DNA from 4 places in the Intrasporangium sp. Soil_C_50 genome. Region 3 is predicted to be linked to each of the others. Evidence: predicted binding sites of a transcription regulator. Region 3 holds the regulator's gene; each other region holds the start of a gene.

Region 1 (7,707 bases), on a different contig from region 3:
ACGCAGACGAAGAGAGTGACGCGATGATCCACCCCCAGCAGACGTCGGGAATGCCGTTCGGCAAGTACGTGCCGTTCCACGAGCAGATCCCGTTCGACCTGCCCGACCGCACGTGGCCGACCAAGCGCATCGAGCAGGCTCCTCGCTGGTGCGCCGTCGACCTGCGGGACGGCAACCAGGCCCTCATCGACCCGATGAACTCCGAGCGCAAGCTGCGCATGTTCCAGCTGCTCGTGAAGATGGGCTACAAGGAGATCGAGATCGGGTTCCCGTCGGCGAGCCAGACCGACTTCGACTTCTGCCGCGAGCTCATCGAGGGCGGCCACATCCCCGACGACGTGACGATCCAGGTGCTGACCCAGTGCCGCGACCACCTCATCGAGCGGACCTTCGACGCCATCCGCGGCGCGAAGGAGGCGATCGTCCACTTCTACAACTCGACCTCGATCCTGCAGCGCCGCGTCGTCTTCGGCCTCGACCAGGACGGCATCATCGACATCGCGGTCCAGGGCGCGCGCCTCATCAAGAAGCTCGAGGAGACGATCCCCGACACGACGATCTACTACGAGTACTCGCCCGAGTCCTACACCGGCACCGAGCTCGACTTCGCGATGCGCATCTGCAACGCGGTCATCGACGTCATCGACCCGACGCCGGACCACAAGATGATCGTCAACCTGCCCGCCACCGTCGAGATGATCACCCCGAACGTCTATGCCGACTCGATCGAGTGGATGGTTCGCAACCTCGACCGGCGCGAGTCGCTCGTCGTGAGCCTGCACCCGCACAACGACCGCGGCACGGGCGTGGCGGCCGCCGAGCTCGGCTACCTGGCCGGCGCCGACCGCATCGAGGGGTGCCTGTTCGGCAACGGCGAGCGCACCGGCAACGTCGACCTCGTCACCCTCGGCATGAACCTCTTCAGCCAGGGCGTCGACCCGCAGATCGACTTCAGTGACATCGACGAGATCCGCCGCACCGTCGAGTACTGCAACCAGCTGCCCGTGGGGGAGCGCCACCCCTACGGCGGCGACCTCGTGTTCACCGCGTTCAGCGGTTCGCACCAGGACGCCATCAAGAAGGGCTTCGAGGCGATGGAGGTCGAGGCCAAGGAGCGGGGCACGAGCGTCGACGACCTCGTGTGGGGCGTCCCGTACCTGCCCGTCGACCCGCACGACCTCGGCCGCTCCTACGAGGCAGTCGTCCGCGTCAACAGCCAGTCCGGCAAGGGCGGCGTCTCCTACATCATGAAGTCCGAGCACCAGATGGACCTGCCGCGGCGGCTCCAGATCGAGTTCTCCGGCGTCGTGCAGCGCGGGGTCGACCAGGACGGCGGCGAGGTCGCCCCGGCCGAGCTGTGGGGCCGCTTCCAGGACGAGTACCTGCCCAACCCGGCCCAGCCGTGGGGACGGTTCGAGCTCGTCAACGTCGTCACCGACTCGACGGTCGACGGCGAGAGCACCATCGAGGCGACGGTCACCGACGGTGGTGAGCCCCTGACGGTCACCGGGCGCGGCAACGGCCCGATCGCCGCCTTCCTCGATGCCTTCATGACGATCGAGGGCGCCCCGGACATGCGCGTGCTCGACTACGCCGAGCACGCCCTCTCCGCGGGCGGCGACGCCCGGGCCGCGGCGTACGTCGAGTGCGCCATCGGCCCGCGGGTGCTGTGGGGGGTCGGGGTCGACTCGTCCATCGTCACGGCCTCGCTCAAGGCCGTCGTGTCCGCGTGCAACCGCGCCCACCGCGATCGCATCGCCGAGGAGGCAGCCGCCGGCGACGCGGCGGGGTGAGATAGCGTCACCGTCCATGGACTCCGCCCTCGGCCGGACGCTGCTCCGGCTCGTCGGCGCCTGTCTGCTCGCGGTGGCCGTCGTCGGACTGGTCGCGCCGCGAGCCGTCAACACCCCGTACCGCTGGTACGTCGTGGTGCCGGCCTGCCTCGTGCTGCTGGCCGTGGCAGTGTTCGGCCGCACGCCCCGATGGGTGCGGGCGCGGTGGGTCGGTCCGGTGCTGGCCGTGGGCGGCGGGGTCGTCGCGACGCTCGTCGGCCTCGCCGGGCGCTACGAGTACGGGTGGGACGCCCGTGTGGTCATGGACCTCGCTCGGGCCCTGCACGCCGGCCGCCCGATCGGCGCCGGAGGCTATGACTACCTGTCCCTCTACCCGAACAACCTGCCGCTCCTCGTGATCGACCGTGCGGGGGTCGAGGTGGGCTCGTGGGTGGGGTGGTCGCCAGACGCCGTCCTCGTCGTCCTCACCGGCGCCTGCGTCTCCGTGACGCTGTTCGCCGTCGACGCGCTCGTGCGCCGCGTGAGGGGGCCCGGCGCCGCCATCGGCGCCCAGCTGGTGACGCTCGTCCTGGTCGGCACGAGCCCGTGGCTGGCCGTGCCGTACACCGACTACTTCGCGATGCCGTTCCTGACCGCCGGCGTGGCCCTGGCCGGGCGTGCCCTGCTGCCCGGTGCCGCGAGCGCCGGCGAGGTGTCGGCGCGCGCCCGCACGGGACGCGTCCTGACGTGGGTGGCGGCCGTGGTCTGCTACGGCATCGCCTACGCGATCAAGACGACGCCGGCAGTCGTCGTCATCGCTACGGTGCTCACCGTCGTCGTCGCCGTGTTCGACGGCAACCACGCCCCTCGGGGACGGGTGACCGCCCTGGCCGGCTCCGTCGTGGCGGTGGTCGTGTTCCTCGGGATCGCCGGGGCGACGCCCGTCGTGTCGGCCCGGGCGGCCGGCGTCGACGCGGGTCGCCTGCGCGCCGACGTGACCCCGCCGGTCGTGTGGTGGCTCGCCAACGGGATGAACGAGCAGGTCGGGCCCGGCGGCGTCGTCAACTACGGCACCTACTCGCGCGACATGGTCGAGGCGATCGCCGGGCGCACCCCCGAGCAGGCGACCGACTACGCCCGCACGTACATCGCCGACCGGTGGGCCGAACGCGGGCCCGGCGGGACGCTGGCCTTCTACGCCGACAAGGTGGCGTGGAACTGGGGTGACGGCATGTTCTGGGCGTGGGGGGAGGGCCCGGACTCCCTGCCGGGCAGGCTCGCCGACGCCGATGGGCCCGTCGGGATCGTGCACTCCCTCAACGGGTTCCACGGCTCGGCCTACCACTGGCGTGCCGACGTCACCCAGGCGCTGTGGCTCGCCGTGCTGCTCGTCGCCGGGGCCGGCCTGCTGCGCGCGCCGTACCGGCGTGACGTGCTGCTCGTCGCGCTCACGGTGCTCGGGATCGCGACGTTCACCCTGCTGTTCCAGGGCCGGTCGCGCTACGTGTTCACCTTCGCACCGCTCGTCGTCGCGCTCGCCGCCATGGTGCGGGTGCACGCAGGGACGCCCCGGCGCCGGTTGGGCGCCGTCACGGCAGGCCCCGCGTCAGGCCACGGGTCGGGCAGCGCGGTCGACGCGGCCGACCCCGGCTGAGCCGGCCCCTTTCGAGGAGCGGCCCAGCCGGACCGGTGGAGGTGTAGGTCAGTCGATCGAGCCGCGCAGCACCGAGTCGACGGCAGCGAGGGCCGTCGGGTCGCCGTGGCGGCCCAGCTCACCGGCCAGCGGTCGGTTCCACAACCAGCAGTCGAGGTCGGCGGCCGTGCCGCACACCTCGGGAGCCGACGCGTCGTCCGAGACGTCAGTGGCGTCGGGCGCGCCGCCGCCCGCCGGGCCGTCGGCGACGAGGAAACGCAGCAGGTCGATGTCGCGGCCCTCGTAGGTGCCGGTGACGCGCACCGGGGTGACGGTCCACGCGTGCATGGTGTCGACCGTCGCAACGGTGACCGGCGCGCCGAGCTCCTCGTGGGAGAGGCCGGGCTCGGGCGCGTAGCCGCGCATGATCCGCAGCGCCTCGTCGACGCCGTCGGCCGCGAGGCGGGCGTCGATGGGGGCGCGGTCGCCGGGGGCGATGCCGGCGGTGGCCTCGGCGTCGAGGCGGTGGATGAGCGCCTCGTGGGCCTGTCGGCGGCGGATGTACCCGGCGGTGTGCTCGTCGGCCCACATCCACAGCTCGGTGTCGGGCGGCAGCTGGGCCAGCTGCTCGTGCAGGCGGGCGCTCGAGGCATCGAAGGCGGCGAGCAGGCCGGCGCGGTCCGCGGGTCGCTCCGGCCGGGTGTCGCTGTGGGCCTCGACCTGCTCGGACGTGGTCAACCGGTCCTGGGCGATGCCGCCCCAGAACCACTGGACGTCGGCGAGGTGCCACAGCAGGTCATCGGTGTCCCAGTCGGGGCATGTCGGCACCGTGGCTCCTGCCGGTGCGTCGGCCAGCACCTGGCGGAAGCGCGCCGAGTCGGCGGCGAGGTGGTCGAGGAAGGGAAGGTCTGCACCCGACGGGGCAGAGGGCATGCGTGCTCCTGGTGGTGTGGCGGGATGACGTGGCGAGCGGGTGACGGGTGGTCAGCGCACTCCGGCGACGCGGAACTGCACGGAGATGCGCGGCCCCATCGGCTCGGCGGTCTTGGGGACCGCATGGTCCCACGTGCGCTGGCAGGAGCCGCCCATCACGACGAGGTCACCATGGCCGAGCGGGTAGCGCAAGCTCTTTTGCGTGGTGCCGGGGATGCCGCCGCCGTCGCGGGGACGAAGGGCCAGGACGCGCGGCGAGCCGAGCGAGAGGATCGCGATCATCGTGTCGCTGTCGCGCGAACGGCCGATGCGGTCGCCGTGCCAGGCGACGCTGTCGCGGCCGTCGCGGTAGAGGCACAGGCCCGCCGTGACGAACGGCTCGCCGAGCTCGGGCGCGTAGTGCGCGCTCAGGGCGTCGCGGGCCCGGTCGAGGAGGGGGTGGGGAAGGCGTTCGCCGGCCGCGTAGAACTTCGTGAGGCGGGGGACGTCGACGACGTTGTCGTACATCTGCCGCCGCTCGGCGTGCCATGGCACGTCGTGCAACAGGGCCGAGAAGAGCTCGTCGCCGGCGGCGAGCCAGCCGGGGCGCACGTCGACCCACGCGCCGTGGGCGAGCGGGTGGCGACGCATCCCGGTGCCGAGGTCGCACAGCGTCATCTCGTCGGTGAGGTCGAGCAACGACCCCTGCAGGGTGAGGTCCATGACGCCAGCGTAACCCAGGACGTCGAACACGTGTTCGACCAGCCGGGTGTCGCGTCGGGCCCGTGCGGCCCCCGCCCCGACGCGTCCACCTCCTCCGGCGCGTGCGGTGCCCGGAGGCGTCGGCGGCGGGGGAGAATGGGCCCATGCCCCTCTACCGCGACGAGGCGATCGTCCTGCGCACCCACAAGCTGGGCGAGGCCGACCGCATCATCACGATGCTGACCCGCACCCGCGGGCGTGTGCGGGCTGTCGCCAAGGGGGTGCGGCGCACGAAGTCGCGCTTCGGCTCGCGGCTCGAGCCGGGCATGGTCGTCGACGTCCAGTGCTACGAGGGTCGCAACCTCGACACCGTCACGCAGGTCGAGACCCTCGCCCCGTACGGCGATGCCATCGCTCGGGACTACGCGGCCTACACGTGCGCCACCTCGATGCTCGAGACGGCGCTGCAGCTCACCGAGGAGCACGAGCCGCAGACCCAGCAGTACCTGCTGCTCTCCGGAGCGCTGCGCTCCCTCGCCGAGCGCAGCCACGACCCCGGGCTCGTCCTCGACGCGTACCTGCTGCGCTCGCTCGCGGTGGCGGGGTGGGCGCCGAGCTTCCTCGACTGCGCCCGCTGTGGCGCCGACGGGCCGCACCGGGCCTTCAACGTCCAGGCCGGCGGGGCGGTCTGCTCCTCGTGCCGCCCACCCGGTTCGACGGCGCCCGCACCCGAGACGTTCGAGCTGCTCGCTGCCCTGCTGTCGGGCGACTGGGAGCTCGCCGACGACAGCGACCCGCGCCACCGGCGTCAGGGAAACGGCCTCGTCTCGGCGTTCCTCCAGTGGCACGTCGAGCGCGGGCTGCGTTCTCTGCGGCTCGTCGAGCGCGCTTGAGCCGCAAGCCCATCCGTCACCGACCCGGAGAGCCATGACCCCTGCGACCTCGTACTCCCGCCCCTTCGCGCACCCGTCGGGCGCCACCGCACCGGTCCTGCCGGCCGAGCTGCTCCCGAAGCACGTGGCTATCGTCATGGACGGCAACGGCCGGTGGGCCAACGCGCGCGGTCTGCCACGCACCAAGGGTCACGAGGCGGGTGAGGCGTCGCTGCTCGACGTCGTCGCCGGGGCGATCGACGTCGGCGTGACGCACCTGTCGGCGTACGCGTTCTCGACGGAGAACTGGCGGCGTTCGCCCGAGGAGGTGCGCTTCCTCATGGGCTTCAACCGCGACGTCATCCGGCGCCGCCGCGACCAGCTCCACGAATGGGGCGTACGGATGCGCTGGGTCGGTCGCGCACCGCGGCTGTGGCGCTCGGTCATCAAGGAGCTCGAGATCGCCCAGGAGCTGACCCAGCACAACACCGGGCTGACCCTCTACTTCTGCGTCAACTACGGCGGACGGGCCGAGATCGCCGACGCCGTGAAGCGAATCGCCCAGGACGTCAAGGACGGCCGCCTCCGGCCCGGGTCGGTTGACGAGAAGACGATCAAGAAGTACCTCGACGAGCCGACGATGCCGGACGTCGACCTCTTCGTCCGATCCTCCGGCGAGCAGCGCACCTCGAACTTCCTGCTCTGGCAGTCGGCCTACGCCGAGATGGTGTTCCAGAACCGGCTCTGGCCCGACTACGACCGGCGCGACCTCTGGGCCGCGATCGAGGAGTACGTCGCCCGCGACCGCCGCTACGGCGGCGCCGTCGACACCCCGACCCGGTCCTGATCGAGACAGCAGTACGCACGCTTCGCGCGGACTGCTGTCTCGATCGGGAGGCGGGCTCAGCGGTCGACGACGATGACCTCGTACCGACTCGCCGTGGGCGGGAACCCCGTGTCGAACTTCGCGTTGACGACGGCGAGCCGGTCACCGAACCGCGCCACGGTGGTCGGGGTCTCGAACCGCGTGCTCGTCACCGTCTTGAGCAGGCGGCCGGACGACAGGTTGCCCGCGAGCCGGTACTCCGCCACCTGGTTGGAGAAGTTCTGCACGGCGTAGAGCGTTCGCCCCTCGAGCAGGATGCCGTCGACGTTCGGCACGGACACCCCGGCGATGGTCGCGCTGGCGCCCGTCCTGGGGTCGACGGTGTTGAGCACGGCCGAGTTGGTGTGCGCGACGACCAGGGTGTGACCGTCGGCCGTCGCCTGGATCCCGTTGTTGTTGAAGCCCGTCTTCAGCACCGCCGCCGGTCCGTGCAGGCGCAGCGTCCGTGCCGCCTTGCCGAGGACCCCGCTGCGACTCACGGGGACGAGGTACAGCTGGGCCTGCGAGGAGTCGGTGAACCAGGCCCCGGCGCTCGTCACCGCCACGTCGTTGATCACCGGGTTCGTGACCTGGCTCTGCGGTGTCAGCTGGTAGGAGGCCAAGGGCTTGCCGGTCCGGAGGTCGTAGACGTAGGCCTGCCCGGTGAAGCCGCCGGCGACGAAGAGGAGCGAGTGGGCGAGGTCGACCCGCAGGCCGAGCGCCATCCGCCCGGCCGGCGCGTGGATGAACAGGGCCGCCCTGCCGGTCCGCACGTCGCCGCGGTAGATGTTGCCGGTGAAGATCTCGCCGGCGTAGAACGTCGTCCCGGCGCCGCGCGCGATGCCCTCGGCAGACTGCGCTCCGGGCAGGACGATGACCTTCTCATGATGGACCGAATGCGGCGGCGCGGCCGCTCCGCCGAGCGCCGTCAGACCGACGAGCCCGACGGCT
Region 2 (7,707 bases), on a different contig from region 3:
GTCAAGGAGATCGCCGAGACCGGCAAGCTGCCCGTCGTGCTCTTCACCGCGGGCGGCATCGCCACCCCGGCCGACGCCGCGATGATGATGCAGCTCGGCGCCGAGGGCGTCTTCGTCGGCTCGGGCATCTTCAAGTCCGGCAACCCGGCCCAGCGCGCCGAGGCCATCGTCAAGGCGACGACCTTCCACGACGACCCCGACGTCATCGCCAAGGTCTCGCGCGGCCTCGGCGAGGCCATGGTCGGCATCAACGTCGACGAGATCGCCCAGCCGCACCGCCTCTCCGAGCGCGGCTGGTGACGATGGGGCCGACCTACGCGCTGCTCACCCGGGCGTCCGCCTCCGAGCTGGCTTCGGCAGTGCCGGTGCCGGCTCGCGTCGGGACGCTCGACGGGTGGAGCGTAGCCGGGATCGACCCCGACCTCGTCACCGACAGCTGGCCCGACGAGACGCCCGACCGGACGAGCGCACGGCTCGGGTCCCCGGTCGTCGCGGTGTTCGAGAACGCTCACATCGCCGGCCTCGCGGCCAGTGCCGAGGGCGACTCCGAACCGCGGATGTTCAGCGATGGGTGGCTGCCGCCGCGCGGCCTCATGGGCCGGCTCTGGGTGCGCGGCTGGCGGTCCAGCGCCGACGAGTTCGCGCGTCGGGCCGGACTGCCCGACCGCGGGGCGGCGCTGGGAGAGGTCCGCCAGCCCGCTCCCGACGGGTCGTCCCTGCCGATCTCGACGCTGTTCGTCGCAGCGGTCGACGCACTCGGCCTGCCTGCAGGCGTCCGCGGTACGTCGCTCTTCTCGGCCGACCACCTGCACGACGTCATCGACGTCGACCCCGGGCGCCAGCCCTGACGTGATCGAGCAGATCGCCGTCGTGCCCCGCCGGGCGCGACGGCGATCTGCGTCCTGCGCTCGGGCTGACAGGATCGGGCTCGTGGAGATGAACGGCGCTGCCGTGTCGCGGGCGTACTGGGCCGACGTCGTCGAGCCCCTCGTCCGACGCCGGTGGCCTGCGATGCCCTTGGGTGCAGGCCGGCTCGGCAGCGGCTCGGACGTGCTCGCGCTCGACGACGAGATGTCGCGCGACCACGACTGGGGGCTACGCCTCAACCTCCTCGTTCCCCAAGAGCGTGTCGACGAGGTCGACGCCCACCTCGCCGAGGCGCTGCCCGACGAGGTCCTGGGGCTGCCGACGCGGTTCGCCACGACGTGGGACCCCGTGGTGCGCCACCGGGTGCAGGTGCAGACGACGCGTGACCTCGCGGCCTCGCGCCTCGGCGTCGACCCGGCCGAGCCGCTGGACGTCGCCGACTGGCTCGCGCTCACCGGGCAGGCCGTCCTCGAGGTGACCGCCGGCGACGTCTTCGCCGACGACGCCGGCGAGCTCGCGGCGGTCCGCCGGACCCTCGCCTGGTACCCGGACGACGTCTGGCGGTACGTCGTCGCGACCGACTGGGCCCGGCTCGCGCAGGAGCTGCCGTTCGTCGGCCGCACGGGCGAACGGGGCGACGACCTCGGTTCCCGCGTCGTGGCGGCGCGCCTCGCCCACGTCACCCTGCACCTGGCGCACCTGCTCGAGCGTCGCTGGCCCCCGTACGCCAAGTGGCTCGGCACGAGCGCCGCGCGCCTCCCGCGCACGGGCGGCGTCGTCCCGCTCCTGGGTCGCGCCCTGTCAGCCGACGCGTGGGAGGTGCGCGAGGAGGCTCTCGTCGCGGCGCTGCGCGTGCTGGGCGGCGTGCAGGGGCGGTCCGGGCTGCCGGCCGTCCAGGACCCGGTCGAGCCGTTCTGGGACCGCCCCTACCGTGGCGTGCGCGAGGCGGCCGTTCAGGTGATCGAGGACGCGGTCACCGACCCTGTCGTGCGCGCCCTGCCCCGCGGCGTCGGCTCGGTCGAGCAGTGGAGCACCAGCGTCGACGTGCTCGTGGAGCCGCACCGCCGCCGTCAGCCGTCCTGACCGCGGGTCGTGTCTGGTTGACGGGGCCCTGACCCCACCAACCGCACACGACTCAGGTGACGGCGCCGCGCTCGGCGAACTCGGGACGCTCGAACTCGCGTCCCTCGATGACCTCGCGGACGTGCTCGGCCGCGCGGACCGCGTCGACGTGCGTCACGTAGAGCGGGGCGAAGCCGAGGCGCACGATGTCGGGCTCACGGAAGTCGCCGATGACGCCGCGGGCGATGAGGGCCTGGACGACGGAGAAGGCCTGCGGGTGGCGCAGCGACACCTGGGAGCCGCGTCGGGCCGGCTCGTGCGGTGTCGCGAGCGGAAGGTCCACGCCGAGCGCACTCAGCGCGTCGATGAACGTCGACGTCACGGACAGCGACGCCGCCCGCACGTCGGCGGGGGAGAGGCCGTCGTAGGCGGTGAGGGCGGCCTCGAGGGCCAGCACCGACAGCAGCGGCGGCGTGCCGGTGCGGGCCCGCGTGATGCCGGCGTGCGGCTCGTAGTCCGGGCTCATGTCGAACGGCCGGGCGTGCCCGTTCCACCCGGCGAGCGGCTGGTCGAAGCCGTCCTGGTGGCGGGCGGCCACGTAGATGAAGGCAGGGGCACCCGGACCGCCGTTGAGGTACTTGTAGCCGCAGCCGACGGCGAGGTCGACGCCGTTCGCGTCGAGGTCGACCTCGACGACGCCGGCGGAGTGGCACAGGTCCCAGCAGGCAAGGGCGCCGACCGCGTGCGCCGCGTCGGTCACCGGTCGCAGGTCCCACAGCTCGCCGGTGCGGTAGTCGACGCTCGAGTACGACACGAGGGCGAGCGCGTCGCCGACCTCGCGGACGGCCGCCACGGCGTCGCGTGGGCTGACGCGCCGCACCTCCAGGCCGGCGAGGCGCGCGGCGGCCTCGGTCATGTAGAGGTCGGTCGGGAAGGAGCCGGGATCGGTGAGCACGACGGTGCGGCCCGGGCGCAGCCGCGCGGCGCCGACGACGGCCTTGAAGAGGTTGACCGACGTCGAGTCGGTGACGACGACCTGCCCCGGCGCCGCCCCGACGATCCGTCCGACGGCGTCACCGACGCGGGTCTGCGCGCCCCACCAGTCGTGCTCGTTCCACGACCGGATGAGCCGCTGGCCCCACTGCCGGCGCACGACGTCGTCGAGGACCGGGCCCACGGCACGGGGCAGGGCTCCGAGCGAGTTGCCGTCGAGGTAGATGACGCCGTCGGGCAGCTCGAAGAGGTCACGCGTACCGGCCAGGGGCGAGGCGGCGTCCGCGGCCTCGGCGGCGGACAGCAGGGTGTCGAGGGCGCTGACGGTCATGGCCGCAACGTATCCCGGCCGTCCGTCCCGGCGTCAGGGCCTCGAGCGCACGGAGTGTCTCGGGTACCGGACACCCCGCAGGCGGGGCCGGTGTCCGCGAGCCGGCCGGCGCGTCATACCCTCGCCTCCATGGCAGCACCCCGCATCGGCGTCCTCGCCGTCCAGGGCGACGTGCGAGAGCACGCGACCGCCCTCGCCGCCCTCGGCGCCGACGTCATCCTCGTCCGGCGCCCCTCCGAGGTCGAGCATCTCGACGGGCTCGTCATCCCCGGCGGCGAGTCCACGACGATGGACAAGCTCGTCCGGGCCTTCGACCTGCAGGAGCCCCTCCGGCGGCGCATCGCCGAGGGCCTGCCCGTGTACGGCTCCTGCGCCGGCATGATCATGCTCGCCGACCGCATCGCCGACGGCCGCTCCGACCAGCAGACCCTCGGCGGCCTCGACGTCACGGTGCGCCGCAACGCCTTCGGCCGGCAGGTCGACTCCTTCGAGCAGGACATCGAGTTCGTCGGGCTCGAGGGCACCGTGCACGCCGTCTTCATCCGCGCCCCGTGGGTCCAGGAGGCCGGAGACGCCGTCGAGGTGCTCGCCCGTGTGAGCGACGGGCCCGCCGCCGGTAGGATCGTCGCGGTTCGGCAGGGGAACCTCATGGCGACGTCCTTCCACCCCGAGGTCGGGGGCGACCGCCGCATCCACGCCGAGTTCGTCAGCATCGTCACGCAGCACAGCCAGTAGACCGGAACGCGAGGGAACTGCATGAGCGGCCACTCCAAATGGGCCACCACCAAGCACCAGAAGGCTGCCAAGGACGCCAAGCGCGGCAAGCTCTTCGCCAAGCTCATCAAGAACATCGAGGTCGCGGCCCGCCAGGGCGGCGCTGACCCCGCGGGCAACCCGACGCTCTACGACGCCATCCAGAAGGCGAAGAAGACCTCGGTGCCCAACGACAACATCGACCGTGCGGTCAAGCGCGCGTCGGGCGCCGAGGCGGGCGCGGCCGACTGGCAGACGATCATGTACGAGGGCTACGCACCCAACGGCGTCGCCGTGCTCATCGAGTGCCTCACCGACAACCGCAACCGCGCGGCCGCGGAGGTGCGCACCGCCCTGACCCGCAACGGCGGCCAGCTGGCCGACCCGGGCTCGGTGTCGTACGTGTTCAACCGCAAGGGCGTCGTGACGGTCCTCAAGGAGGCCGGCTCCGAGGACGACATCCTCGAGGTCGTGCTCGAGGCGGGCGCCGAGGAGGTCAACGACAACGGCGACACGTGGGAGATCATCTCCGAGGCCACCGACTTCGTCGCGGTCCGCACGGCGCTCCAGGACGCCGGCATCGACTACGAGTCGGCCGAGGCGTCGTTCGTCCCGAACCTCCAGGTCCCCCTCGACCTCGACGGCGCGAAGAAGATGATCCGCGTCATCGAGGCCCTCGAGGACAGCGACGACGTGCAGAACGTCTTCGCCAACGGCGACATCCCCGACGACGTGCTCGCGCAGCTCGACGACGAGGAGTGAGGACGCTCCACCTCGGGTGAGGAGGCACGCCGGCGACCGGCGTGCCTCCTGCTTGTTGCGGGGGCGGGCGGTTAGCGTGTTCCCGAACACCTGTTCGGTTCAAGGCCGGTCCCGGTCCCGTCACGTCCATTCACGAGGAGGTTCGGCGTGCGCGTCCTCGCGGTCGACCCCGGCCTGACGCGCTGCGGCGTCGGCGTCGTCGACGGCCTGCCCGGCCGGCGGCTCTCGCTCGTCGAGGTGGGGGTCATCCGCACGCCGGCCGGCGACCCGACGCCGCGCCGGCTCGTCGCCGTCGAGGACGAGATGCGCCTGTGGTTCGAGCGGCACCGGCCCGAGGCGGTCGCCATCGAGCGGGTCTTCGCCGACGCCAACGTCTCCACCGTCATGGGCACCGCCCAGGTCACCGGCATCGTCATGATGCTCGCCGAGCGGCGCGGCCTGCCCGTCGCGCTCCACACACCCACCGAGGTCAAGGCCGCGGTCAGCGGCAACGGCCGCGCCGACAAGGCGCAGGTCACGACGATGGTCACCCGCCTCCTCGGCCTCGACACCCCGCCCAAGCCCGCCGATGCCGCCGACGCGCTCGCCCTCGCCATCTGCCACGTGTGGCGCGGCGGCACCCAGAACCGCCTCGAGCAGGCCCGCGACGAGCTGCTCGCGCGCACCCCCCGCCGGACGCGTCCGGTCCCCTCCGCCGGCACCACCCCACGGCCGGTGTCAGCCACCCCGTACGCCCGCACCCTCCCAGGAGCCCGCCCCCGATGATCGCGTCCCTGTCCGGCACCGTCCTCAAGGTCGGCCTCGACTCCGTCGTCGTCGGCGTCGGCGGGGTCGGCATGCTCGTGCACACCACCCCCGCCACGGCGGCCTCCGTCCGGCACGGCCAGCAGGCCGACCTCGCCACGACGCTCGTCGTCCGCGAGGACTCCCTGACGCTCTACGGCTTCGCCACCGACGACGAGAAGCTCGTCTTCGAGACCGTCCAGACGGTCTCGGGCGTCGGCCCGCGCCTCGCGCTCGCCCTCCTCGCCGTCCACTCGCCCGACGCCGTGCGCGTCGCCCTCGGCACCGGCGACCTCACCGCCCTGACCAAGGTGCCCGGCATCGGCCGCAAGGGCGCCGAGCGGCTCGTCCTCGAGCTCAAGGACAAGATCGGCGCGCTGCCCGGCTCCGGCACGGCCGCCGAGCCGGTCCCGCTCGACACCGGCGAGGCGTGGCGCGAGCAGGTCCGCGAGGCCCTCGTCGGGCTCGGGTGGACCGTCCGCCAGGCCGAGGACGCCCTCGACAAGGTGGCGCCGAAGGCCGCAGAGGGCGCCGGGGTGTCGGCGCTGCTGCGTGCGGCCCTCCAGGAGCTCGGCCGGTGAGCGGCACCCGGCCGGACGCCGGCGCCGCCCCCGACCTGCCCGACCTGCCCGACCTCGAGGTCTGGGAGGACGGCTCGTTCGACGCAACCTCGCGCATCGTCGACGCCCGCGTCCACGAGGACGGCCCCGGCGACGAGCGCCAGGTCGAGGCCGCGCTGCGGCCCCGACGTCTCGACGACTTCCCCGGGCAGGACCGCGTCCGCGAGCAGCTCGGGCTCGTCCTGACGGCTGCCCGCCGGCGCGGCACGCCGCCCGACCACGTCCTGCTGTCCGGTCCGCCGGGCCTCGGCAAGACGACCCTGGCGATGATCGTCGCCAGCGAGCTCGAGCAGCCGATCCGCATCACGTCCGGTCCGGCCATCCAGCACGCCGGCGACCTCGCCTCGGTCCTGTCCTCGCTCGCCGAGGGCGAGGTGCTCTTCCTCGACGAGATCCACCGGATGTCCAGGTCGGCCGAGGAGATGCTCTACCTCGCGATGGAGGACTTCCGCGTCGACGTCATCATCGGCAAGGGCCCCGGCGCGACGGCCATCCCGCTCGAGCTGCCGCCGTTCACCGTCGTCGGGGCCACCACCCGCGCCGGGCTGCTGCCCGCGCCGCTGCGTGACCGGTTCGGCTTCACCGGCCACCTCGACTTCTACGCCGCCACCGACCTCGTGACGATCCTGCACCGGTCGGCCCGGCTGCTCGGGCTCGAGGCCGACGAGGACGGGATCCGCGAGATCTCGCTGCGCTCCCGCGGCACGCCGCGCATCGCCAACCGGCTGCTGCGCCGCGTCCGCGACTGGGCCCAGGTGCACGGCGAGGACCGGGTCACCCACGCCGCGGCCCGGCGCGCCCTCGAGCTGTTCGACGTCGACGAGCGCGGCCTCGACCGCCTCGACCGCGCCGTCCTCGAGGCCCTGTGCCGACGCTTCGCCGGCGGTCCGGTGGGCCTGTCCACCCTCGCCGTGGCCGTCGGGGAGGAGCCCGACACGGTCGAGACCGTCGCCGAGCCGTTCCTCGTGCGGGAGGGGTTCATGGTGCGCACGCCTCGTGGCCGCGCCGCCTCGCGCCTCGCGTGGGACCACCTCGGGCTGACCCCGCCCGCCGAGGCCCACGGCATCTGGACGGCGACTCTGCCGCTCGACGACGCCGGCGGCGGGCGCTTCGAGGGCTGAGCCGGCCCGGCCGAGCCCTGTGCCGCGCCCGGTGCCGACTCCCGCGGCAACCGGTGCCAAAACGTGACCGGGGGCCCGCGTGTGAGTGGTGTGACCGTTCTGACAAACTGCGGGCGCGCACGTAGACTCCTGCGGGCACCATCGCCGCTGCCGCGGCACCATCGGGTGCCTCCGGTCGTTGACGCCACAGCCGACACCACACGAGTGGGCTCGCTGTGCCCGGCGCCGACATCGGACGTAGACACGAAGGATTGAGCTGACATGAACTCCAACGGGTCCTTCTCGTTGCTGATCTTCCTCCTGCCGCTGCTGCTCATCGGCTGGCTGTTCTGGACCCAGAACAAGCGGATGAAGCAGATGCGGCAGTTCAGCTCCGCCCTGTCGGTCGGCGACGAGGTCGTCACGTCCTCGGGCA
Region 3 (7,707 bases):
CGTTCCGGCTCCCGCGCGGGGCGACGACGCCGCCCGTGGCGCGACGCGTCAGGCGTGGGCCGCGCGACGCGTCAGGCGTGGGCCGCGCGACGCGTCAGCTGCGGGCCGCACCCACGAGCTCGGCGGTCGAGAGGTTGGGGTCGGCGCCGGCGGCCTCGCACAGGGCGTCGAGGGCAGCAGCGACGGCGGGCACTCGCTGGAGGTCGGGCGTCGTGACGGCGAGGATCTGTCGGCGCGAGGCCGGGGAGAGCGGCAGTGTCGCGACCTCGTCGTGCTTGGCGGCGTTGAGGATGAGGTCGGGCACGAGGGCGACGCCGAGGCCGGCGGTGACGAGGCCGAGCTGGGCGACGTAGTCCTCGGTCTCGAAGGCGACGTTCGGGCGGAACCCGGCGTGGTCGGCGAGGGAGAGCAGGTGCCCGCGGCAGCGGGGGCAGCCGGCGATCCAGTCGTCGCCGGAGAAGTCGGTGAGCGTGGCGGACGCATCGCCCGCGTGGGCGTGGCCGCCGGGCACGACGAGACGCACCTCGTCGTCCATGAGACGGCGGGTCACGAGGAGGGAGAGGTCCTCCTCGAGCTCGCCGAGGTCGGCGCCCTCGTAGGCGAAGGCCACGGCGACGTCGCAGTCGCCGTTGCGCAGGGCGGCGAGCGACTCGGGCGGCTCGGCCTCGCTGAAGGTCACGGTGATGTCGGGGTGCTTGGCCTTGAGGATGGCGAGCGTCTTGGGCACGAGGGTCGCCGACGAGCTGGGGAAGGCCTGGAGGCGGACGCGTCCGGCCCGCAGGCCGGCGATGGCCGTGATCTCCTCCTCGGCGGCGTCGAGCGCGGCGAGGACACCGACCGCGTGACGGGCCAGCACCTGCCCGGCCTCGGTGAGACGGACCTGGCGGCCGTAGCGCTCCACGAGGACGGTGCCGGTGCGCTGCTCGAGGCGACGCACCATCTGCGAGATGGCCGGCTGGGTGAAACCGAGCGCGTTGGCGGCGCTCGTGAAGCTCCCCTCGTCGGCGATGGCCTTCATGACCCGCAGTCCCGCAGCATCGATCATGCGCGTATCATAACCGACGATTATGGAAAGTACCGATCGACAGCACGGTGGGCATGGGACGGCGGAGCCCCCGCGTACGCTGGCCCGGTGCATGTGCCCCAGGGGTCGTCCCAGGATTCCGAGCCCTCTCGCGACGGCGGGGTGCTGACGCGTCTGGCCACCTCGCGGCGCCTGCCGCTCGAGGTGAGCGACCTCGGCACCTTCGACGACCTCGTCGACCTGGTCAGCGCCGGCGACGTCGTCGTGCTCAGCGGGGCCGGCCTGTCGACCGACAGCGGCATCCCCGACTACCGCGGTCCCGACGGCACGCGACGCGTCGAGCCGATGACGTACGGGGAGTTCGCCGGTTCGAGCGACGCGCGGCGCCGGTACTGGGCTCGCAGCTACATCGGCTGGCAGCGGTTCAACGCCGCGTCGCCGAACGAGGGCCACCGCGTCGTCGCCGAGCTGCAGCACGCCGGCTATGTCGGGCCGGTCATCACCCAGAACGTCGACGGCCTGCACCAGGCCGCCGGGGCGCGCGACGTCGTCGAGCTGCACGGCTCGCTCGACCGCGCCGTGTGCCTGACGTGCGGTGAGGTGACCTCGCGCCTCGGCCTGCACGAGCGGATGACCGAGGCGAACCCGGGCTTCATGGACCGCTTCTCGGCGGCCGCGGCTGCTGTGGGGTCGCAGTGGGGCGAGCAGGTGCGGCCCGACGGCGACATCGTCCTCGCCGACGAGCTGGTCGCCTCCTTCCACGCCCCGCGCTGCCTCGTCTGCGACCACGACACCGTCAAGCCGGATGTCGTCTTCTTCGGCGAGTCGGTGCCGAAACCGTTGGTGGAGAGGTGTTTCGCGCTCGTCGAGGCCGCCGGGGCGGTGCTCGTGCTGGGCTCGTCGCTCGCGGTCATGAGCGGGTACCGGTTCGTCCGGCGCGCGCACCAGCGCGGGGTGCCCGTCGCGATCGTGACCCGGTCGGCGACCCGGGGCGACGCCGAGGCGACGATCCGCCTGCACGCCCCGCTCAGCGAGGCGCTCCCGCGCCTGCGCTCGGCCCTGGGCCACTGAGGTGGCCGGCTCGGAAGGCGCGCCCGGCGCCTCGGGCGTTGCTGACGCGTCGGGCGAGCGCTGGTGGGCGGCACTGCCGGCCGCCGGGGACGGGCCGTCGGTCCGCTGGACGTCGGACGCGTTCGCCGCGGAGCTGCGCGAATGGGTCGCCGACGCCTTGGGTGGGCTCGAGGCCGGTGGGCTCGCCGACCTCGAACCGGTGCACCAGCGGCCCTGGTCGACGGTGTGGCGGGCCACGACGACCGGCGGAAGCGTCTTCTGGGCCAAGGAGAACTGCCCGCACCAGGCCTTCGAGGCGGCCCTTCTCGAGGTGCTCTCGCGGCGCGCTCCCGACCGGGTCGTGCCCGTGGCGGCGGTGGACACGGCCCGCGGGCTGCACCTCGTGCCCGACCAGGGCGAGGTGCTCGGAGCGTCCGTCGACCCGCACGACACCGACACGTGGTGCCGGGTCATCGCGGAGGCGATGCACCTGCAGCGCGAGCTCGCCGGGTGCGAGCCGGAGCTGGTCGCGGCCGGCCTGACGCCGCTGCACCCGCTAGACGCCGCCGACTACGTCGTCGCGCGTGCCTCGCAGCTCTCCGCGCTGCCCGAGGCCGACCCGCGACGCCTCGACGGCGAGGCGTCGCTACGCGTCCTGTCGCTGGCTCCGCGTGTGGCCGAGTGGGGCGAGGGGCTCGACGCGCTCGGGCTGCCGCTCGCGCTCGTGCACAACGACCTGCACGCGAACAACGTGTTCGCGACGGCGTCGGGCATGAGGTTCTTCGACTTCGGCGACGCCGTCCTCGCGCACCCGCTCACCGCGATGTTCGTGCCGCTGAACGTGCTGGCCCACCGTCTCGAGGCATCGGCGGAGGACCCGCGCCTACGCCGCGTCGCCGATGCCGGGCTCGAGGTGTGGAGCGACGTCGCGCCGACCGCGGCGCTGCGGGCCGCGTTGCCTGCGGCTCAGCGGCTGGGCCGGCTCGGACGCGTCGAGTCGTGGCTGCGGGTGACGGCGACGATGACGCCGGCCGAGCTGGCCGAGTACGGCGACGCCGCGGCCTGGTGGCTCGCGGCGGTGGGGGACGCGACGCCGGTGTCCTGACGTGCCTGTGGACGGCCGCGGGCGCCCGAGATGCGGTTGGGGCAGGATCTGTGGGAGCGTTCGATGACGTTTTCGCCCGTTTGCGCCCGGTGGGCAGGGCACAGATTCGCCGAACAGGGGACCAGGGTCGTGCTGAGACACCAGAGGATGACGTGCGCCGCCGCCGGGCTGACGCTGGCCGTGACCGCGCTCGCGGGGTGCACCGGGGGAGACCCGGCACCGCCGCAGACGAGCGCCGCGGTGCTGTCAACGACGACGAGCACGACGACGTCGGCGCCGCCCAAGACGGCCACGACGAGCGCGGGGCCCGCCTTCCCGGCCGGCCTCCCCGACGCCGCCAAGACCAAGGACAAAGCCGGCGCCGAAGCGTTTCTTCGGTTCTTCATCCACAGCCTCAACGGGGCGTGGACGAGGGCGGAGCCCAAGAGACTCGATGGATTGTGCCTGCCCTCGTCCGAGGCCTGCGCTTCATGGCGCTCGGACGCAGCCGAGCTGAAGCGCCTCAAGCATCACTACGACGGCTCTCCGGTGACTTTAGAGTCACTAAAGTCTCTCTCTGCGACGGGCGACCTGGTCCGATTCACGGCGAACGTCACGCAAGAACGACGCGACGTTGTGGACTCGATGGGGCGAGTCGTCAAGACCGATGAGCATGCTGAACTAAAGATGTTGGCGGCGCTCAAGTGGACTAAGTCCGGTTGGCAACTTTCGTCCTTCGGCACCGTCTCGTGACGGGGCATCGCATCCCTGCTGCTCTCGTCTTGTCGTTTGTCGTCTTGGCGGCGAGTAGCGCGACGGCGCTGGCAGACTTCAAGGGGGGTGCCGGAAAGGACGCCGCGACCATCCGAGTGAAGACTCTGCGCGCGTGGACGGCTGAGTATCAGGAGGCGGTCGTCCAGGCACAATCACGTTGGATTTATCGCACGCGAATCGCCTCGTGCGATTTGGGTGGCCGCGATGCCAGCAGCGAATGTTATGCGGTTGCCGTTGAGGCGTGCGCTGACAATCCGCCCAGCGAGGGGCGGGGTCCCCTAACTGACGTTCTTCGCCGGTGGGTCGACAAATCTGGGCAGCCTGAGGAACATGATCCTTCGCCGACCGCAGAGGCGGCAGAGCCGAATGGATGGTTCCTAGAGGGGACTACGTGTCTTCCCGAGGCCGTTCCGGGCATTAAACCGGCCCCAACAATCTCTATGATCGTGGACGCGTTTCACAAGACGGCGTGGGCGAAGGGTGCGATCTCGACGCAGCCGAAGGGGAATACGACGCTCGTCAACCTCAAGACCTTCTACAAGGTTGACTGGGCCAGTGCCGGTTTCGAGCCGGGCGAGATCGACCTCGTCGACCCGACCACGATGTTCGGCTACCGCGTCGAGATCCGGCCCAAGCTCGTCAGCTACGTCTACCGCTTCGGCGACGGCACGAGCGAGGGCCCGACCACCTCGCCGGGCGGCGTGTACCCCGACGGCGACATCATCCACACCTACCGAAAGCCGGGCACCTACACCTCGCGCGTCGACGTGACGTTCGGCGCCGACTTCCGGATCAACGGCGGGTCCTGGATCGCCATCCCCGACACGGTGACCGTCCCGCAGCCCGGCACCGCGATCACCGTCAAGGAGGCCCGAGGCGTCCTCGTCCGCAACTGACGCACCCGGAGTCGGTCACTCGGCGACGGCGTCGACCTTGCGGGCCTCGACCTCGGCGGTGTCGCGCAGGTCCCAGAGCTCCTTGGTCTGCACGATCCAGTAGGTGCAGAACAGCACGATAATGATGACTTCGCCGATGAGGATCACGTGGTCGAACCCGTGCAGCGTCAGGTGCGCCAAGACCGTGATGGTCAGCAGCACGGCGAGCGTGCCGGCGATGGCGAGGTACCAGCGCTTGTACGTCAGCGCCTCATCGGTGGAGGCGTGCCGGTCCTCGACGCGGAAGGCGCTCAGCACCATGACGGCGATGACCCCAGCGACCATCGTCGCGGCCGCCAGGCCGTGGCTCAGTGCGATGAATCGGTCGGGCAGGGCGAGGAAGAGCACGAGCTCGAAGACGATGACGGCGCTACAGGCGACGGTCAGGAGCATCGTCCGGACCGGTGGACGCTGAGCGGGGTCGGCCAGCTCGTCGCGCCGCAGCCACACCGTCACGACCAGCGCGACGAACCCGACGGCGATGAGCGACCACACGTTGTTGTTGACCGCGTCGGAGATCGCCGCCGTCGACAGCGCGAACGGGTTCGTCGACCCGGCCGTGCTGCAACGCCCATCGGGGACCGTCGGCACCATGGCGACCACGAAGGCCATGAACCCGGAGAAGTTGAGCAGCACGTCCTCGGCCGGCGAGTGCCCCTTGTAGACGACGAGCGCCGCGCCGAGCGCGAAGAGGCTGCCGACGAAGACCGTGCGGGACGGCGTGAAGTAGTACGCGCTGATCGAGCCGAGCCAGCACGTCCCGTTCGTGCCCCACCACCACTGGAGGATGACGGACAGCAGCAGCATGAGCAGCATCGCCACCATGCCGCCGCGCAGGTAGCGGTAGGTGAAGACGACGTCGCGGTCCGGACGGTCGGGCATGGCGTCCTCCTGAGGCGAGTGTGTCTCTCAGAGTGGCGAACCCGGCCGCCGGATACGTCGCGACGCGCCGCGGAACGTCCGCGGCGCGTCGGGAGGCGAGGCGTCAGAGCAGGGAGTGGGCGTCAGACGCGGCGCAGCACCGCGGTGACCTTGCCGAGGATCGTCGCGGCGTCGCCGTCGATCGGGTCGTAGGCGGCGTTGTGCGGCAGCAGCCAGACGTGGCCGTCCTTGCGCTTGAAGGTCTTGACGGTGGCCTCGTTGTCGAGCATCGCAGCCACGATGTCGCCGTTCTCGGCATTCGGCTGCTGCCGCACGACGACCCAGTCGCCATCGCAGATCGCGGCCTCGACCATGGAGTCGCCCTGGACCTTGAGCAGGAACAGCTGGCCCTCGCCGACGACCTGCCGGGGGAGCGGGAAGACGTCCTCGACGACCTCCTCGGCCGTGATCGGGACGCCCGCGGCGATCTTGCCGAGGACGGGCACGTACGAGGCCTCCGGGCGCGCGTCACCCGCCTCGGTCTCGACATCGTGCTGCTGGGAGCCGGCGGCACGACCGCGGCGCGTCGGCTCGTCGGCGCCGTCGGGCGAGACGACCTCCAGGGCGCGCGGACGGTTGGGGTCGCGCCGCAGGTAGCCCTTGCGCTCGAGTGCCGCGAGCTGGTGGCTGACGCTGGAGGGGCTCGCGAGACCCACGGCCTCGCCGATCTCGCGCATGCTCGGCGGGTAGCCACGCCTGTCGACGGAGTTGCGGATCACCTCGAGCACGCGTCGCTGCCGCATCGTCAGGCCGTCGCCCTTGTCGCGGTCGGGAAGCTCGGTCACGCCCATGGTGTCCCCTTCGTCGCCCGTCCAGAGCCCGTGATCCGGGCCGCTGCGGACCCAGTGTCAGTGGTGACTGGTGTGGTTGGTGGTGTGAGGAAAGCGTACGGGTTTCGAACACAGTTGCCAAACGCGTGTTCGATGCGTGTCTCGACTTCCTCGAACATACGTGCTACAAATCGTACAGACGTTCGATCGAACACATGTTCGCAAGGCAGCAGGAAGGGGAGGTCAGCATGAGCGTTGTCGCACTCGAGGCCGTTCGTCAGCAGCGTGAGCTGGAGTCGGGGGACTCCGTTCCGCGCTCGAGGCCGCAGCTCGTTCTCGTTCCCACCGGCCCTGACGCCGTCCGTGCCGCCCGCGCCGAGCAGGCGCCGCTGCGCCTGACGCGGTTCGGGCGGTTCGTCGTCACCCTCCTCGTCGCCGGGGTGCTCGTCGCGCTGGGCCTGGGCCTCGCCGGCCAGCTCGCCTCGGCCGCCGACGCGCCGCGGTCCATCACCGTCCAGTCGGGCCAGACGCTGTCGGGAATCGCCGCCCGCGAGCTGCCCGACCTGCCGGTCTCGGAAGGGGTCGCCGAGCTCCAGCTGGCCAACTCCCTCTCCACGTCGATGATCCACGCGGGCCAGCGTCTCGTCGTCCCGGCTCCCTGACCTCCGCTCCGCGCGCGTTCGTGTCGCGCGGATCTCCGACGGCCGCGTTGGCTCCACCTCCAGCGGCTGGCGTGCCCGGCGCTTCGACCCCGCCGGTCCGCCCGGACGCCGCACCCCCACTCCGGGGTGCGGCGTCCTGCTGTACAGGCCTGTTGGCTCGCCCTGTGGACGACCGGGTGCCGACGGCCGGCCCAGGGCGACGCCTGTGGACGGAGGAGCCCACGATCCGAAAGCCCTTCCTACGGTGAAGTTCTCAGGAAGGAGTGGGCATGCGCTACGAGGTGGACCCGGCAACAGTCGGTGACGCAGCGGCCGAGATGGGGGCCGCGCTCGCGCGGCTCGCGTCGATCCGTGCCGATGCCGCGGTGGCGGCGGTCGCCTCGGGGCTACCCGGCGGGGAGGCCGCGGCGTCGACCCCGCGTCTCGTCGAGGCGTGGCGAGACCGGTTCCGTGACGCTCGGCTCGAGCTGCTCGGTCTGGGTTCCGC
Region 4 (7,707 bases), on a different contig from region 3:
GGCCAGGGGTTCGCCGAGCCGAGCCCGCGGCCGATGTTCCCCAACCCGCCGGGCCTGCTCCGCATCGAGCCGTACTCGGAGGGCCTGCGCGAGCGGATCTGGTGGGGCGCCGGATCGCGCGCCACGGCAGAGTGGACGGCGCAGCAGGGCATGAACCTCATGAGCTCGACACTGCTGACCGAGGACACCGGGGTGCCCTTCCACCAGCTGCAGGCCGAGCAGATCCAGCGGTTCCGCGACGCGTGGAAGGCGGCCGGCCACGAGCGCGAGCCGCGGGTCTCGGTGAGCCGCAGTGTCTTTCCCATCGTCGACGACATGGACCGCGCCTACTTCGGGCGGGAGTCGGGTAGCAGCGACCAGGTCGGGATCATCGACGGCGGCACGGCGCGCTTCGGCAAGACCTATGCGGGCGAGCCGGACCAGCTGGTGCGCGACCTCGCCGAGGACGAGGCGATCGCCGCTGCCGACACGCTGCTGCTGACGGTCCCCAACCAGCTCGGCGTCGACTACAACGCGCACGTCATCGAGAGTCTCCTGACGCACGTCGCTCCTGAGCTCGGCTGGCGCTGAGCCGGATCCACCGACGCGTCGACGACCGCGGTCGTCGACGCGTCGCTGCGCGTCGTGACCCTCACCCCGATCGAGAGAGCAGCTCGTGCGCCGTGTCTCGGGCTCAGGGCTCCCACACGGCGGCGTCGTGCGCGAACACGACGCGACGCGGGTCGAGCTCGAGGATGCGTGCTATCCACGGGCTCGGCTCGGGCAGGGGCGGCCGGTGGCCGAGCGATGCGGCCTGTGCGGCGAGCGCATCAGCCGACCAGTCCGATGCAGTGTCGTGCGACTGCCCGGCGAGCACGACGGTGCCGTCGTCGCACCGCAGTATCACCGACTGGTGCCCGTCGACGTGCCCCGGAGTCGGCAGCACGTGGACGCCCGGAGCGAGCTCGGCCTCGCCGTCGAGCAGCTCGTAGCGGGCGCCCTCGAAGTCGACGAGCGCGTCGACGGTGTAGTCGCCGGCGCGGGCCGTCTCGAGCTCGGTGCGCTGGCAGAGGATCGGGCGGCCCGCGAAGCGCGGGTTGCCGCCGATGTGGTCGAAGTGGAGGTGGCAGTTGACGACGATCTCGACGTCGTCGACCGCGACGCCGACGGACGACAGCGCGTCGGCCACGTGGACGCGTCGCGGGCGGTACCACGCGTCGGTCTCCTCGTCGGCCTCGCCGAGCCCGGTGTCGAGCAGGAGCAGTCCGGCCGGCGTGCGCGCGAGGTAGCCGTAGACGGGCTCGACGCGCGGGCTGCCGGTGCCGGTCTCCTCCGCGGGGCGCACGAAGGTGCCGAGCCCCACCCGCACGACGTCGTCCACGCGCATGGACCCACCCTAAGGAGCCGTCGTCCGGGTAGCGTGGCCGCAGGACGGTCAGGGGCGGCGGAGGAGCTCCTCGAGCGTGCGCCGGTAGGCAGTCGTGGCCACGCGCGCGACGACGGGGTCCAGCGCGCCGGGTATGCCGCGCACGCCGATGCGCTGCTTCCACGTGACGACGCAGCCGTGCGGAGTGGGGGCGACGCGGAGCGTGATGTGGCCGGTGACGGCGCGGCCCTCCTTGCGGATGCGGGCGACGCCGGCGTCGTGCTCTGTGGGCGGTGTGTACGAGTCGATGACCATGACGTCGTCGAAGCCGAGGGGGCCGAGCCCGGTGTGCGCGACGAAGCGGGCCCCTGGCGTCAGCACGGAGGTGTCGAGCGCGGCCCCGGTCACGGTCGTGAGCGGGATGACCTCGCTGTGCGCACGGAGGTCGAGGACGCGGCGCCACGCCTCGGGGGCAGGCAGTGACGACACGATGGTCAGCTCGAACCGCGGCATGCCGCCAGTGTCGCGCACTGGGCCCGAAGGCGCCGGATCCGACGGACCGAACCATCCACCCGGCAGACATCAAGAACCGAAACAGACTGCGGTCCAAGCCAATTCGGTGTGGACAAGCCTTTCCCTGTTGTTCGAACACCTGTACGATAGGGGTATGTCGCAAGCAGTGATCGAGCAGGACTGGGACCTCGTCGCGTCCCTGGCCGCCGACCTGCACGACGCCCACGGCCGACTTGTGGATGCGGTGGCGGTGGCGCTGGTGGAGGGGTCGTGGCAGGCGGCCGGGATCCGTTCGCCGGAGCACTGGCTCGTGGTCCGCGCGGGTTTGTCGCGGGGGCATGCGGCGGCGGTGGTGCTGACGGCCCGGCGGGCCGGTGAGCTGCCGCAGACGGCGGCGGCGTTGCGGGAGGGGCGGATCAGCCTGGACCAGGCGGCCGTCGTGGCCCGGCACGCCCCGGCCGTGTTCGATGCCACGGTGGCGGCGTTCGCGCAGTACGCGACGGTGCCGCAGCTGCAGCGCTCGGTGGCCCGGTACGACTTCACCCTCGAACCGCGGACCTTCGACGAGGAGGGCCGGCTCCTACCCGCCGAGGTGACCGGCGGCGACGACGGCGGCGAGGACGGCGACGAGTCGTCGGCGCGCCCGCCGGCACCGGTCGAGCCGGCGTCGCTGAGCATGGGCGTCGACGCGGACGGCCGGTTCCGGCTGCGGTACGACGCGCCCGCCGAGGTCGGCGAGCTCGTGAGGGCCGCGTTGGCCGAGGCGAAGGACCACCTGTTCCACACCGTCACCGACACCACCCACACGTCCGAGGGCGACGACGACCAGCACCGGCAGGACCCGTACACCGACCCCGCCACCACACCCGGCCCGCGCCGCATCACCTGGGCCGACGCCCTGGTGCTCCTGGCAACCCGGTCGTTGGACGCGGCGGGAAGCCACGGCATCGGCGGCGGCGCGCGCAGCAGCGGTTCGGCGCGGCGGGCCCGGTACCGGGTTCAGGTCCACCTCGACACCAACGGTGGCTGGCTCACCGGCAGCCCGCGCCTGCCCCGGCACGTCGTCGACGGCCTGACCTGCGACGGGGCCCTGGTCCCGGTCTGGGAGACGCAAGGGCACCCGGTCAACGTCGGGCGCACCCACCGCGTCGTCCCGCACCGCACCCGCATCCTCGTCCTCGACCGGGACCGCGGCTGCCGGTTCCCCGGCTGCCCGGTCACCTCGGCCGACTACCTCGAGGTCCACCACCGGGTGCACTGGCGCGAGGGCGGGATGACCGACCTGGACAACCTGCTGTGCCTGTGCACCTTCCACCACGACAGCCACCACCGCGGCGACTACACCATCACCGGCGACCCCACCAGGGCGGACGGGCTCCGGTTCCAGACCCGACAAGGCTGGCCCATCGGACCACCATCGCGACCATCTGAGCCACTCGCCGTTCCCGCGGCTGGGGACAGCGACAACCCCGCGCAACCCGAGCCCGAGCCTGCGGACGACAGCCCCCGCCCCCCGACGCTGTCCGCCATCCCGATCGCTGGCGCCCACCCACCCGCCACCGACACCCGTCCCGGACCACGTCCGCGACCGACACCCCGCCTCGGGCGCACCTATCCCGCCCCGACCGGCGGCACCCTGCACCTGCACCTCGTCGACCTCACCCCGACGCGCTCGCAGGTCATGCGGAGCTGACTGCCCCCCGGCGAGGAGATGACAGGTGTCACGGCGAGGTCATGACCTTCGCCGGTGACGCGTCGGGCCCGGGCAGGCCACGCTGGAGCCATGACCAGGGACACCACCCCCGCCCAGAGCGGGACCCCCGTGCCGAGCGGCACCGGCGCGAACGCCGGGAGGCCGGCGGCCACCGCCCCCGCGATCCTCCTGCGCGACCTCGTCCGCACCTTCCACCCCCTCCGCGGCTCCGCCGACACCGAGGTCCGCGCCGTCGATGGCCTCGACCTGCGGGTCGAGCAGGGCGAGATCGTCGCCTTCCTCGGCCCGAACGGTGCCGGCAAGACCACGGCTCTCGACATGGTCCTCGGCCTCACCGAGCCGACGAGCGGCACCGTCGAGGTCTTCGGCCGCCGGCCGCGCGCGGCCGTCGTCGAGGGCCAGGTGTCGGCGGTCCTGCAGACCGGGGGCCTGCTGCGCGACCTCACGGTGCGCGAGACCGTCCGCATGATCGCGTCCACCTACCGCAGTCACGCCCCTGTCGACGACGTCATCGCCCGGGCGGGTCTCGCCAAGCTGGCCGATCGACGCGTCTCCAAGTGCTCGGGGGGTGAGCAGCAGCGCCTGCGCTTCGCCCTCGCCCTCCTGCCCGACCCGCGCCTGCTCATCCTCGACGAGCCCACCGCCGGAATGGATGTCACGGCGCGCCGCGACTTCTGGGACACGATGCACGCCGACGCCGACTCCGGCCGCACCGTCGTCTTCGCGACGCACTACCTCGAGGAGGCCGACGCCTTCGCCGACCGGATCGTCCTCATCGCCCAGGGGCGCATCGTCGCCGACGGCACGACCGCCGAGATCCGCGCCCAGGCCACCGGGCGGACCGTGTCGGCCGAGCTTCCGGCGTCGACGCTGGCCGCGTCGGTCGAGCGCCTCCGGGCCCTCGACGGCGTCCGCTCGGTGCAGGAGCGCGGCTCGCGCGTCGTCGTGTCGGCCGCCGACTCCGACGCCGTCGCCCGCCTGCTGCTCGTCGAGCTCGGTGGCCGCGAGCTCGAGATCCGCAGCGCCGGGCTCGAGGAGGCCTTCATGGCCCTGACCGGCGACACTGGTGCCGACGGCGCCGCCACCCCGACCCAGAACGACCGTCCGCAGGAGCTCGTCCGATGAACGCCACCTTCACGCTGCTCGAGATGCGCCGCATCACGCGCGACTGGTCAGCGATGTTCTTCACCGCCGGCCTGCCCGCGTTCTTCTACCTCATCTTCGGCGCGACGGTCGACGCCAAGGGCCAGGACATCGGCAACGGCAACGTCGCGATGTACGTCATGATCTCGATGGCCGCCTACGGCGCCGTCACCGCCACGACGAGCATCGGCGGCAACGCGGCTGTCGAGCGGGTCCAGGGATGGGGCCGCCAGCTCGGCCTGACGCCCTTGGCCGACTCGTCGTACATCGCCATGAAGGCCGTCATCGCCATGACCGTGGCCGCCGTGCCGGTCGTGATCACCTACGCGCTGGGTGCCGCCACCGGTGCCCGCGGCTCGGCCAGCGCCTGGATCGTCAGCGCCCTGCTGACGCTCGCCGGCTCGGCCGTGTTCGCCCTCTACGGGCTCGTCATCGGCACGGCGTTCCGGTCCGAGGCGTCGGTCGGGGCCGCGGCCGGCACGCTCGTCATCTTCGCCTTCCTCGGCAACCTCTTCATCCCGCTGTCGGGGGCGCTGCTCACCTTTGCGAAGTTCACGCCGCTCTACGGCTATGCGGCGCTGGCCCGCTACCCGCTGACCGAGGGGTACCTGCCCGACGGCACGCAGGACCCGCTGTGGCTTCCGATCGCCAACGTCGTCGTGTGGGCGCTCGTCTTCGGCGGCCTCGCCACGTGGTTCGTCCGCCGTGGGCGGGAGCGCCAGTGACGCCGTTCCGGGCGTCCCGACGCCGCGCCCCGGCCACCCGGTCCGACCTCCCGTCGGGCCGGGTGGCCGAGGCGAACCCGTGGGAGAAGTGGGGCTGGATCGTCCAGTCGGTCTGGCTCGTCTTCCTCGTCTTCCCCGTCATCTCGATCCTCACCGGCCACCTGCCCGCCTGGCAGGTCGTCGTCGGACTCGTCGTCACCGTCGCCTTCGGGGCCGTCTACGCCCGGGGCGCCGTGCACCTGGCCGCTCTGGAGAGGCAGTGCGCTCCGTCGTACCGCCTGGGCGCCCTCTACGTCGGCGGGCTCGTGGCCTGCATGGCCCTCATGGCTCTCATCATCGGCGCCGACGCCGTCAGCTACCTGCCCTTCGTCGTGTCCTTCGCCATGTTCGCGCTGCCGCGGCTCGTGTCGCTCGCCGTCGCCGTGCTCGCGGTGGCGACGGCGGTGCTCATCGCCGTGTTCAGCGACGGCGAGCAGGGCCAGTGGGTCGTGGCCACCATCGTCTTCGCCGTCGCCGTCATGACAGCCGGCGTCCGGCTCATGAGTGACCGGGGCCGTGAGTACGAGTCGATGTCGCGCGAGCTGGCTCTCGTCGAGGAGCGCGAGCGGGTCGCCCGCGACGTGCACGACGTGCTCGGCCACTCGCTCACCGTCGTCACCGTCAAGGCCGAGCTCGCCGAGCGACTCGTCGACCTCGACCCCGAGCGGGCCCGCGCCGAGCTCGCCGAGATCCAGGCCCTGAGCCGGCAGGCCCTCGCCGAGATCCGAGCGACCGTCGGTGGGCTGCGCGCGGCACGGCTCGATGCCGAGCTCGACTCCGCCAGAACGGCGCTGGCCGGTGCAGGTATCGACGGTCACGTGCCCACCGACCACGCCACCGTCGACCCGCGACACCGCACCGTGCTCGCCTGGGTGCTCCGCGAGGCGATGACCAACGTCGTGCGGCACAGCGACGCCGACGCGTGCTGGGTCGAGCTCGACTCCAACCGGCTCACCGTCCGCGACGACGGCCGCGGACTCGAGGACCGTCCCGAGGGCAACGGCATCCGAGGCATCCGTGAGAGGGTCGAGGCCGCCGGGGGCCGGCTCTCGCTCGCCACCGGACCGGAAGGACACGGGACCGTGCTGGAGGTGACGCTGTGAGCGACCCGATCAAGGTGCTGCTCGCCGACGACCAGGCCCTCGTGCGTGGGGCCCTCGCCGCGCTGCTCGCCCTCGAGAGCGACCTCGAGGTCGTCGCGGAGGTCGGCCGCGGAGACGAGGTCGTCGACGCCGCGCGCACGTCGGGTGCGCAGGTGTGCCTCCTCGACATCGAGATGCCCGGCCAGGACGGCATCGCCGCCGCGGCCGCCGTCCGCGAGGCCCTCCCCGGGGTCCGGACGCTCGTCGTCACGACCTTCGGCCGCCCGGGCTACCTGCGTCGCGCCCTCGAGGCGGGCGCGTCGGGCTTCGTCGTCAAGGACACCCCCGCGCGACAGCTCGCCGAGGCCGTCCGACGCGTCCATGCCGGGCTGCGTGTCGTCGACCCGTCGCTGGCCACCGAGTCGCTCGTCGACGGTGCGAACCCGCTGACCGAGCGCGAGCGCGAGGTGCTCACCGTCGCGCTCCGGGGCGGCACCGTGGCCGTGATCGCCGGGCACGTCCACCTGTCGCCGGGTACCGTGCGCAACCACCTCTCCTCGGCCATCGGCAAGACCGGCACGTCGACGCGCGCCGAGGCCGCCCGCGTCGCCCAGGAGCGCGGCTGGCTCTAGCGAGTCTGGGCGTGCGCTCCACGCCCGATGCGTCGTGGCTGGGAGAACGGCAAAGGGCCGACGCGTCCGCGGGAAACACTTCGCAAACTCCGTGGCGCCTGACCTCGCGAGGCCCTGTGGGGGCTCGGGGCGTGGCTAGCGTGCGTGACGCGTCCGGGCTCGCCGACCGGGTCGCCTTCGGCACCACCTCTGTCGTCCAAGGAGATCCACCATGTCCCGACCCTCCCGCCTGGCCCTGGCCGGTGGTGCGGTGAGCGCCCTCGCGGTGTCCGCCCTGGCCCTCGGCAGCGTCTCGGCCGCCGGCGCCGCCACCGCGACCGACACGGCGACCGCCCCCGCGTCCCACGGCACCGGCACCTCGACGCCGATCCAGCACGTCGTCGTCATCTTCGGCGAGAACGTCTCGTTCGACCACTACTTCGGCACGTACCCGTACGCCGCCAACCGCGCCGGCGAGACGCTCCAGGGCACCACGACGCCGGCGCCAGCCTTCCACGCGGCCCCGAACACCCCG

Evidence for each region. Region 3 encodes LexA, which represses DNA repair genes until DNA is damaged. Its sites were predicted from a motif close to TCGAACANNTGTTCGA; they were not measured.
Region 1: a site for LexA is predicted at 5,063-5,078, ahead of AC3A5R_RS01020 (alpha-ketoglutarate-dependent dioxygenase AlkB). Genes of this name have one in related genera too.
Region 2: a site for LexA is predicted at 4,851-4,866, ahead of ruvC (crossover junction endodeoxyribonuclease RuvC). Genes of this name have one in related genera too.
Region 4: a site for LexA is predicted at 1,990-2,005, ahead of AC3A5R_RS17310 (HNH endonuclease signature motif containing protein). Genes of this name have one in related genera too.

The regions. Positions count from the first base shown of each region.
Region 1 covers NZ_JBDGKB010000001.1:201,992-209,698, reverse strand. Annotated here, with positions in the region: gene leuA (2-isopropylmalate synthase) at 24-1,793, shown strand; gene AC3A5R_RS01030 (hypothetical protein) at 1,810-3,426, shown strand; gene AC3A5R_RS01025 (maleylpyruvate isomerase family mycothiol-dependent enzyme) at 3,475-4,338, opposite strand; gene AC3A5R_RS01020 (alpha-ketoglutarate-dependent dioxygenase AlkB) at 4,390-5,040, opposite strand; gene recO (DNA repair protein RecO) at 5,184-5,912, shown strand; gene AC3A5R_RS01010 (isoprenyl transferase) at 5,947-6,738, shown strand; gene AC3A5R_RS01005 (SMP-30/gluconolactonase/LRE family protein) at 6,795-7,707, opposite strand, start outside.
Region 2 covers NZ_JBDGKB010000002.1:165,612-173,318, forward strand. Annotated here, with positions in the region: gene pdxS (pyridoxal 5'-phosphate synthase lyase subunit PdxS) at 1-300, shown strand, start outside; gene AC3A5R_RS08255 (hypothetical protein) at 303-848, shown strand; gene AC3A5R_RS08260 (DUF4037 domain-containing protein) at 937-1,950, shown strand; gene kynU (kynureninase) at 2,003-3,253, opposite strand; gene pdxT (pyridoxal 5'-phosphate synthase glutaminase subunit PdxT) at 3,383-3,988, shown strand; gene AC3A5R_RS08275 (YebC/PmpR family DNA-binding transcriptional regulator) at 4,010-4,768, shown strand; gene ruvC (crossover junction endodeoxyribonuclease RuvC) at 4,916-5,533, shown strand; gene ruvA (Holliday junction branch migration protein RuvA) at 5,530-6,132, shown strand; gene ruvB (Holliday junction branch migration DNA helicase RuvB) at 6,168-7,292, shown strand; gene yajC (preprotein translocase subunit YajC) at 7,554-7,707, shown strand, end outside.
Region 3 covers NZ_JBDGKB010000017.1:41,900-49,606, reverse strand. Annotated here, with positions in the region: gene AC3A5R_RS21420 (LysR family transcriptional regulator) at 95-1,045, opposite strand; gene AC3A5R_RS21415 (Sir2 family NAD-dependent protein deacetylase) at 1,133-2,095, shown strand; gene AC3A5R_RS21410 (phosphotransferase) at 2,097-3,179, shown strand; gene AC3A5R_RS21405 (DUF6318 family protein) at 3,327-3,911, shown strand; gene AC3A5R_RS21400 (PKD domain-containing protein) at 4,379-4,828, shown strand; gene AC3A5R_RS21395 (hypothetical protein) at 4,844-5,749, opposite strand; gene lexA (transcriptional repressor LexA) at 5,872-6,579, opposite strand; gene AC3A5R_RS21385 (LysM peptidoglycan-binding domain-containing protein) at 6,807-7,220, shown strand; gene AC3A5R_RS21380 (hypothetical protein) at 7,490-7,707, shown strand, end outside.
Region 4 covers NZ_JBDGKB010000010.1:25,628-33,334, forward strand. Annotated here, with positions in the region: gene AC3A5R_RS17295 (LLM class flavin-dependent oxidoreductase) at 1-570, shown strand, start outside; gene AC3A5R_RS17300 (MBL fold metallo-hydrolase) at 674-1,366, opposite strand; gene AC3A5R_RS17305 (SRPBCC family protein) at 1,415-1,858, opposite strand; gene AC3A5R_RS17310 (HNH endonuclease signature motif containing protein) at 2,013-3,551, shown strand; gene AC3A5R_RS17315 (ABC transporter ATP-binding protein) at 3,642-4,697, shown strand; gene AC3A5R_RS17320 (ABC transporter permease) at 4,694-5,440, shown strand; gene AC3A5R_RS17325 (sensor histidine kinase) at 5,437-6,582, shown strand; gene AC3A5R_RS17330 (response regulator transcription factor) at 6,579-7,193, shown strand; gene AC3A5R_RS17335 (phospholipase C) at 7,405-7,707, shown strand, end outside.